DNA from 2 places in the Lysinibacillus sp. NPDC047702 genome. Region 2 is predicted to be linked to the other one. Evidence: predicted binding sites of a transcription regulator. Region 2 holds the regulator's gene; the other holds the start of a gene.
What was found. Region 2 encodes CtsR, which represses protease genes until heat stress. Its sites were predicted from a motif close to ATGGTCAATAAAGGTCAAACA; they were not measured.

Region 1: a site for CtsR is predicted at 3,041-3,061, ahead of clpP (ATP-dependent Clp endopeptidase proteolytic subunit ClpP). Genes of this name have one in related genera too.

Annotation. Positions count from the first base shown of each region.
Region 1 covers NZ_JBNNMG010000009.1:83,290-87,666, reverse strand. The annotation lists gene ACQKIM_RS07140 (amino acid ABC transporter ATP-binding protein) at 1-670, opposite strand, end outside; gene ACQKIM_RS07135 (amino acid ABC transporter permease) at 667-1,371, opposite strand; gene ACQKIM_RS07130 (basic amino acid ABC transporter substrate-binding protein) at 1,461-2,258, opposite strand; tRNA gene ACQKIM_RS07125 (tRNA-Arg) at 2,762-2,836, opposite strand; gene clpP (ATP-dependent Clp endopeptidase proteolytic subunit ClpP) at 3,148-3,738, shown strand; gene ACQKIM_RS07115 (HPr family phosphocarrier protein) at 3,883-4,140, opposite strand; gene whiA (DNA-binding protein WhiA) at 4,255-4,377, opposite strand, start outside.
Region 2 covers NZ_JBNNMG010000040.1:6,519-10,895, reverse strand. The annotation lists gene ACQKIM_RS17595 (ATP-dependent Clp protease ATP-binding subunit) at 1-1,468, opposite strand, end outside; gene ACQKIM_RS17590 (protein arginine kinase) at 1,458-2,567, opposite strand; gene ACQKIM_RS17585 (UvrB/UvrC motif-containing protein) at 2,564-3,112, opposite strand; gene ACQKIM_RS17580 (CtsR family transcriptional regulator) at 3,126-3,596, opposite strand; gene ACQKIM_RS17575 (DUF4870 domain-containing protein) at 4,081-4,377, opposite strand, start outside.

The sequences.
Region 1 (4,377 bases), on a different contig from region 2:
AAATTTCCTCCGGTGCTCCTTCTTCAACAATATAGCCGCCATCCATAAAGACCACACGATCGCCTACCTCACGTGCAAAGCCCATTTCATGTGTAACGACAATCATTGTCATTCCCTCAGCTGCTAAGTTCTTCATTACATCTAGCACCTCTTTTACCATTTCTGGATCAAGTGCTGATGTAGGTTCATCAAATAAAATCGCTTTTGGTTTCATTGCTAAAGCCCGAGCAATAGCTACACGTTGCTGCTGACCACCTGAAAGCTGTTCAGGATAGTTATATGCCTTACTATCTAAACCAACCTTCTTAAGAAGCTCATGCCCTAATGCTTCTGCGTCAGCACGACTCATCTTACGAATTTGCATAGGAGCCATTGTCACATTATCAATAACCGTCATGTGCGGAAATAAATTGAACTGTTGAAACACCATGCCTACCTCTGCACGTATTGCATTTATATTTGTTTTAGGATCATTAATCTTCACGTTTTCAATATAAATGGCACCATCAGTCACCTCTTCTAGCATATTAATGCAGCGTAAAAAGGTACTTTTCCCTGAACCAGATGGTCCTATTACACAAACTACCTGTTTTTCTTGTATTTCATAATCAATACCTTTTAACACTTCTAGCTTGCCAAAATATTTGTGTAAATTCTGAATTTTAATCATCGTGCTTCCCGCCCTTCTGCCTTACGAGGGACATAGCTATTACTGAATCGCTTCTCGATAAATGTCACAATTTTTGTTACACCATACGTTAAAACTAAATATAATAATGCTGCAACAATGTAAGGCTCCCAGAAACGGAAGCTGGCTCCTGCTACTACTTTACTTGCATATAAAATATCTGGAGCAGCAATAACTGTTACTAATGAGGAATCCTTTAATAGCGCAATAAATTCATTCCCTAAAGGTGGGATCATTCGTCTAAATGCCTGTGGTAAAATGACCTTTCTCATCGCTTGGTTATGTGTTAAGCCAAGTGATCGAGCTGCCTCCATCTGACCTTTCGCAATACTTTGAATGCCCGCACGGAAGATTTCCGCATTATAGGCCGCACAGTTTAAAATAAGTGCCGTTATCCCTGACACCATATAACCTAAAGAGTGTCCAAAAATCGTAGGTATTACGGCTAAGTGAATTAATAAAATTTGCACTAGCATTGGTGTTCCACGGAATAAATCAACATAAAGCTTACATGGCCAATAAATCCATTTTTTCGTTGATAATTTTCCGAGCCCTAAAAATAATCCTAAAAAAATACCACCAAAATAACCACTGAGTGTCAAAATTAATGTTACGCCAATACCACGTATAAACATATCTCGGTAGTTCCAGACTATGTCCCAGCGTAAGTCAAAGATGTCCATCCGAAAACCCCATTTCCCCTAAAAAGTTACGAAAGAATATGAAACCGCTAGCCTATCAACTATGCGCTAGGGGCATCATTATCCTTGTCTTACTTAAAGTCTGAGCCAGTAATTTCTTTTAATTTACCGTTTTCTTTAATCTTTTGTAGACCTTCATTTAATAGGTTTAAAAGCTCTTTATTTCCTTTTTGAACCATGAAGCCATAATATTCTTTTTCAAATGCATCATCTTCTACTATTTTAAGTTTTTGATCTGGATGTGCTTTGATATATTCATAAACTACTGCATTATCACCGATCGCAGCATCTACATTGCCATTCAGCATTTCTTGGATAGCCACTGGTTGATTTTCAAATGCCATAATTTTTGTACTAGCATCACCCTGTAGTTTTTTGGCAGCTTCGTGACCAGTAGCATTAATTTGTACCGAAATCTTTTTATCTTTTAACTCAGCTAATGACTTAATCTTTGAATCTTCTTTTACAACAATTAATAATTGAGATTCATAATATGGCTCTGTAAAATCAAATGACTCTTTACGCTTTTCATTAATTGTGATCCCTGATGCCCCAATATCTGTTTCACCATTTTGAATTGTTTGGAATACAGGCTCCCAACCAATATTTTGCCATTCTACTTCAAAGTTCATTTCATCAGCAATAGCCTTCAAAATATCGACATCAATCCCTACAATATTCCCTTTATCGTCAATTGATTCAAAAGGAGCGAAAGTAGCCTCAGTACCTACCTTATAAACTTTTTTACCGCTTCCACCATCCTCTGCTGGTGCACTACCTGATGATTTATCTTCCTTCGCGCCACATCCTGCTAGAGCTAGCATTAGTGCTGCCACGAGCATAAGTAACATGGTTAATCTTTTTTTCATAGCGTTTCCCCCTAAAATAAGTTTTTCCGAAATATGACTTCATTTTTCACAATTCGGAAATGTTCGACTATTAGGTCAATTATAGTAACATTATTGCCAATAGACAATAACTTTTCGTATAAAAGTAATTATTTTTTCATAAAAATTTATCTCTATGCGTTATTTTAGCAAAAAACGGTATGAATAAACGAAAATAGCATCAAAAATGTATATTTATACACGGCTAATCATGCCATAATTAGATAGTTTTAGTCAAAAAAAAAAGAATCCCCTCAGATAGGATTCTTTTTTTCGACTAGATGGCTAGTCCTCACGTACAGTATGTTCACTAAAAAATAATTTGGAGTTGTTGCTTTTTTTGAAGGTTTGAATGGAACAAATACGGGAATAATGCCAATTAGGGCAGTATTTCCACTATTTTCCCTTCTTTCTCCACTAAGCAGGCTGCTAAACTACTTATTAGGAGAATCGAGCTATAAATGTATATCAAATAATCAGTAAAATGGCGCCCTCGGAGGGAATCGAACCCCCAGTGCAAGAACCGGAATCTTACGTGTTATCCATTACACCACGAGGGCAATTAAAAAACAAAAAAAAAGTACTCACTCTAGGCTTTATGAAAAGCATGATGTAGATAATCCTCATTTTTTGAAGCATACCCGCAAAATAGTGAACCGTACTTTAAACTTATGACCTTAACTATTATACAAACGTATTGCTAACAATTCAACTATAGAATGCAAAAACAATTTATTTTTTTTATTTCACTTTAGCAGGGTTAATATTTGACCTTCCCTGACTATAATGTGTATGATAAGGATACAGCTGAAATACAACAGAAGTTTTCAGCAAAAGTATTCGAATTTAGTTTTATTAAGGAGGATTTAACATGAATTTAATTCCTACAGTTATTGAACAAACAAGCCGTGGTGAACGTGCCTATGACATCTATTCACGACTACTAAAAGACCGCATCATCCTTTTAGGAAGTGCGATTGATGACAACGTGGCTAACTCTATCGTAGCACAGCTTTTATTCCTACAAGCTGAAGATCCAGATAAAGATATCTCACTTTATATTAACTCACCAGGTGGATCAATCACTGCCGGTATGGCCATCTATGACACAATGCAAATTATCAAACCACAAGTGCAGACAATTTGTATCGGTATGGCAGCATCTATGGGGGCATTCCTACTTGCAGCAGGTGAGCCTGGTAAACGATTCGCATTACCAAATGCAGAAGTAATGATTCACCAACCACTTGGTGGTGCACAGGGTCAAGCAACTGAGATTGAAATCGCTGCAAAACGAATTTTATTCCTACGTGAAAAATTAAATGGTATCTTATCAGAACGTACTGGGCAACCGCTTGAAGTCATTTCAAGAGATACAGATCGTGATAACTTCATGACGGCTGAACGTGCAAAAGAATATGGCTTAATCGACCATATTATGGACCGTAACGACCGTAAATAACACAGTACAGACATCTCAGATTTAGTTCTGAGATGTCTTTTTTTACTTTTAATCCATTCTATCCGTCACATTAGCTCCGCTATCCACCACTTCTAGTAATTAGATACACAAAAAACTGCCCAATTTATTGGACAGTCTTTATATTTAATCTTCTTTTTCGATTAATTCTGCCAATGCTGTAACCGCTTGCTCAGCATCGTTGCCTTCACTGCTTAAAACTACCTCTGTTCCTTTGGCAATAGCTAAGCTCATTACACCCATAATGGATTTAGCATTAACTTTTTTCTCATCCTTCTCAAGAAAGATATCTGCACTAAAACGATTTGCCTCTTGAACAAATAACGCTGCTTGTCTAGCCTGTAGTCCTAATTTTAATTTGACTTGGACTCTTCTCTCGGTCATTCTCAAAACTCCCCTTTACTACCGTTCATCTTATTAGTTTTATCTTACCTCACTTACTAGCAAAAGAACAATACGCGATTACGCATCACATTCATACCTGAAAAGTATGAAAACTTAACCGCCTATCTTTTCTCCACGTCTTAATGCATCTGCTATTTCGTCGATTTTTCGTAAACGATGATTGACACCTGATTTACTGACCGTTCCGCTTGATACCATTTCACCCAGTTCTTTAAG
Region 2 (4,377 bases):
AAACAGGGATTCCAGTCCACATAGATACAACAGCTGCAACATCATCCACCGTAACTTTTGATTCAGATTTCCCTTGCTCTTCTTTCCAGTTCTTTCTAGTCGTTTCAATTTCATCTTTTAGCTTCTGTTCAGTATCCCTTAATGAGGCTGCCTTTTCAAACTCTTGACCAGAGACTGCAGCATTCTTTTCAGAGCGCACATTCTCGAGCTTATCTTCAAGTGCTTTTAGATTTGGTGGAACTGCAAATGAACGTAGGCGTACTTTTGAACCTGCTTCATCGATTAAGTCGATGGCTTTATCTGGTAAGAAACGATCAGAAATATAGCGGTCACCCATTTTTGCTGCAGCCTCGATCGCTTCATCTGTAATTTTTACACGGTGATGTGCCTCATAGCGATCACGTAAGCCTTGAATAATTAGAATCGCCTCTTCCACTGTTGGCTCATCAACTTGAATTGGTTGGAAACGACGCTCTAAGGCCGCATCTTTTTCAATATATTTACGATATTCATCTAATGTAGTCGCACCGATACATTGAAGTTCACCACGTGCCAACGAAGGTTTTAGAATATTTGATGCATCAATTGCTCCCTCTGCACCACCTGCGCCAATTAATGTATGCAATTCATCGATAAATAAAATAACATTGCCTGCCTGGCGAATTTCATCCATCACTTTTTTCAAGCGATCCTCAAATTCACCACGGTATTTTGTACCTGCGACCACTGTTCCCATATCAAGTGTCATGACGCGTTTATCACGAAGAATCTCCGGCACTTCATTATTAATAATTTGCTGTGCTAAGCCTTCAGCAATAGCCGTTTTACCAACCCCAGGCTCACCAATTAATACAGGGTTATTTTTTGTACGGCGAGATAAAACCTCAATAACACGTGTAATTTCCTTGCTTCGACCAATCACAGGGTCTAAAGAGCCTTCTCGCGCAATTTGTGTTAAGTCACGAGCAAGACTATCTAATGTAGGTGTATTGGCAGCCTGTGCAGCTTGTTGACCAGATTGTGCATTATCATTATTCCCTAGCAGCAATAGTACTTGCTGACGCGCTTTATTTAAGCCGACACCAGCATTGTTTAATACACGAGCAGCGACACCCTCGCCTTCACGAATAAGAGCTAATAGCAAATGCTCCGTACCGATATATGAATGACCTAGTTTGCGTGATTCATCAACTGAAAGCTCTATGACCTTTTTCGCTCTAGGTGTGTAGTGGACAATCGGACCCACGTCCTCTTTTCCTTTTCCAACTAATTCTTCTATACCCGCTTCAATCGTTTGAGGACTAATGTCAATGGCTTCTAATGCTTTCGCAGCTATACCGCCGCCTTCACGAATAAGCCCTAATAGAATATGCTCTGTTCCTATTGATTCGTGTTTCCAACGAATTGCCTCTTCCTGTGCAAGCTGTAATACTTTTTGTGCGCGTTGTGTAAAACGATTAAACATCATATGAATCCTCTCCTTTTTCCCCTATAATAGGCTTACTCATATTTTCACGAAATAATGCCTCACGAAGCATTTCCGCTCGTACGCGATCACGCTCGGCAGGTGGTAAAACCTCTCCTGCATAATGTTGTAAAAATCCTGGCTGCATACTGACAACACACTCGTTAAGAGTCGTCGCCTTAATGCCCTCTATCAACTGTAAATCTACCCCTAAACGGACGTTGGACAAGCAGGTAGCCGCCTCTTCGCTCGTTAAAATACGAGCATGTGTTAAAGTACCTAATGCACGATATACTCGATCTTCTAGGGCAAGTTCTGCTTTTTCCATTAATCTGCCTCTTGCATGTCGCTCTTTTTGAATAATTTTTTCAGCGACGCTTTGAATGTCTGCCAAAATGTCTTCTTCTGTTTTGCCTAGTGTTATCTGATTCGACACTTGGTAAACATTACCTAAATTTTCACTACCTTCCCCATATATCCCTCTTACCGTCATTCCCAGCCTTGTCATGGCATTAATAATTTGACTCATTTGACCTGTTAATGTAAGGGCAGGCAGGTGCATCATAACGGATGCTCGTAAACCAGTACCAATATTTGTCGGGCAGCTTGTTAAATATCCAAAAGTATCACGAAATGCATAAGGTAAAGCTTTTTCTAGGGCTCGATCAATTTTATTGGCCTGCTCATATGCCCTTTGTAGCTGAAAACTCGCTGTCATACATTGAATGCGTAAATGGTCCTCTTCATTCACCATAATGCTAATTGATTCATCATCAGATAATAGCATGGAGCCAACTTGTTCTTTTTTGGCAAGCTGAGGACTTATTAAATGCTTTTCTACAAGAATTTGACGCTGTAAGGATGTTAAGTCTTTGATGGCAAAATATGAGTAATGATCTTGGAGCTTTGTGCTATCCTGCACGGCATGTGTTACAGCCTGCTCTACCTGCAATGCCTCATTCTCTGTAAAGGATAGTGGAAAACGATAGCCATCTAAATTTCGTGCAAGACGGATACGTGTACTGATGACTATATCTGAATAATCGTCCTCCACGCTCATCCATGTGGGTGTAGCTCGTTCTAGAAACGATTCAATCATCACGTCACATCACCACCTTCAAATTGTAGCTGTTTCTCCAGTTCCTTCACTTCATCTCGCAGTTTGGCGGCCTCCTCAAACTGTTCATCATCTACAGCTACTTTCATAAGTTTCCGAATATCTTCTATTTGTTTTTTAATGACATAAATATTACTATGGGCGCCTGGCATCTTACCAAGATGTTGAGGTCCTGCCTGTATTCTATTAAAGAGCTTCGGCAAGTGCTCACTAAAGCTGTCATAGCAGCTAGGGCAACCGAATTTTCCTTCTTTTAAAAATCGTTTATACGTAAATCCACACTGTGGACAAGTTTGTGGTTGTGGCTGCGCCTGTTGTTTTTCATCCACTTTTTGTTGTTGCCATGTCGGTGAGCCAAACCAATTAGATAATAGCTGTTGAATAGATACAGGCTCTTGTTTAAATTCTGCATGAAATGGATGGAACTGCGAGGCGCAGACGTCACAGTAATGGTGCTCTACCTTTTGTCCATTTTGAACTTGTGTTACAGTTACCGTCGCATTACGCTGCTTGCAATGTTCGCAAATCATTTCCATCACCTCTCTATTTTTGCTGTTCGTATTTGATTGTTGTTAGCATTGCTCGTAATATTCTTGCTCGAATGGTATCCCGTAATGGGAGTGGCAAATCCAAAGTGGAGCGATCAATGGCTGCTAACATTATTTTCGCTTCTCGCTTTGAAATTACCTGCTCATCAATAAGCCGATAAACTAAATCTTCTGCCATTGTTTGCGATGCCCCTCCCTCTATCTGCCTGAGGACATCGTCAATCAAATCAATTTGTGAATTCGCGCGGACACGTAAAATTCGTATGTATCCACCACCACCACGTTTGCTTTCAACAAGATAACCTCGTTCGGCAGTAAATCTAGTATTGATCACATAATTTATTTGTGAGGGCACACATTGAAATTTATCAGCAATTTCACTGCGCTTAATTTCAATATGCCCTTCTCCACCTAATTCAAGTACTTGCTTCAAGTAGCCTTCTATGATGTCTGATATATTACGCAATAGGAATACACCTCGCTTACTTCACTGACTTTGACTATCTTTGACTTTCTTTGAGTATATTATACAAAACGCTTGAAAAAAATTGCAATGATTTCGCCTATAGAAAAATTAAAAGCAGTCATCTTTTCATTCAAACGCTTGAAAAATCACCATTCATGCTAGATATCTTTGAGTCATATGTCTAATGTACCCTTTTTAGTGATGAAAAAAACGCAAGCACATGCAATCAGCATATACTTGCGTTGATCAATTTCGCCTTGGCGTAATTGCGTCTGGATTTTCAAAGGTTGTGAAGATCTTAGCCTGAGTCCCTCTATTTCAGTAGGTGTTTGGTCACCCAACTGAAAAGGAACCAAAACCGCACTCATCTCCACCTGTAGAGGTGGGAGTCTTCTGTATCTGCCGCTGCCGCTACGCTTATGCGCATAAAACATCTGCCGCTATGCTTTCGATACAAAAAACATTTGCTGAATGAAGATAAAAATTATACCCAGCGGCCAACAATTGGGTAACGCCATGGTTCATCAGATATAGCCTTTACAATACCAATAATCGGTACGACAAACACCATAATACCGAAAATGATTAAAAACGGTAAACCAACTAGTACAAAACTGAGTGCCACAGAAATTGCAATTAAAACACCCATAACAATCTGGAACAGTAATGCTTGAATGGAAATAGCCTTTACCTCTTTATCAGAACTAATTAAGAAAAATAAAATTGGCACTAACCATGGCGCAAAAAATGCACTTGCGTGTATGATTACCTTAGACCATTT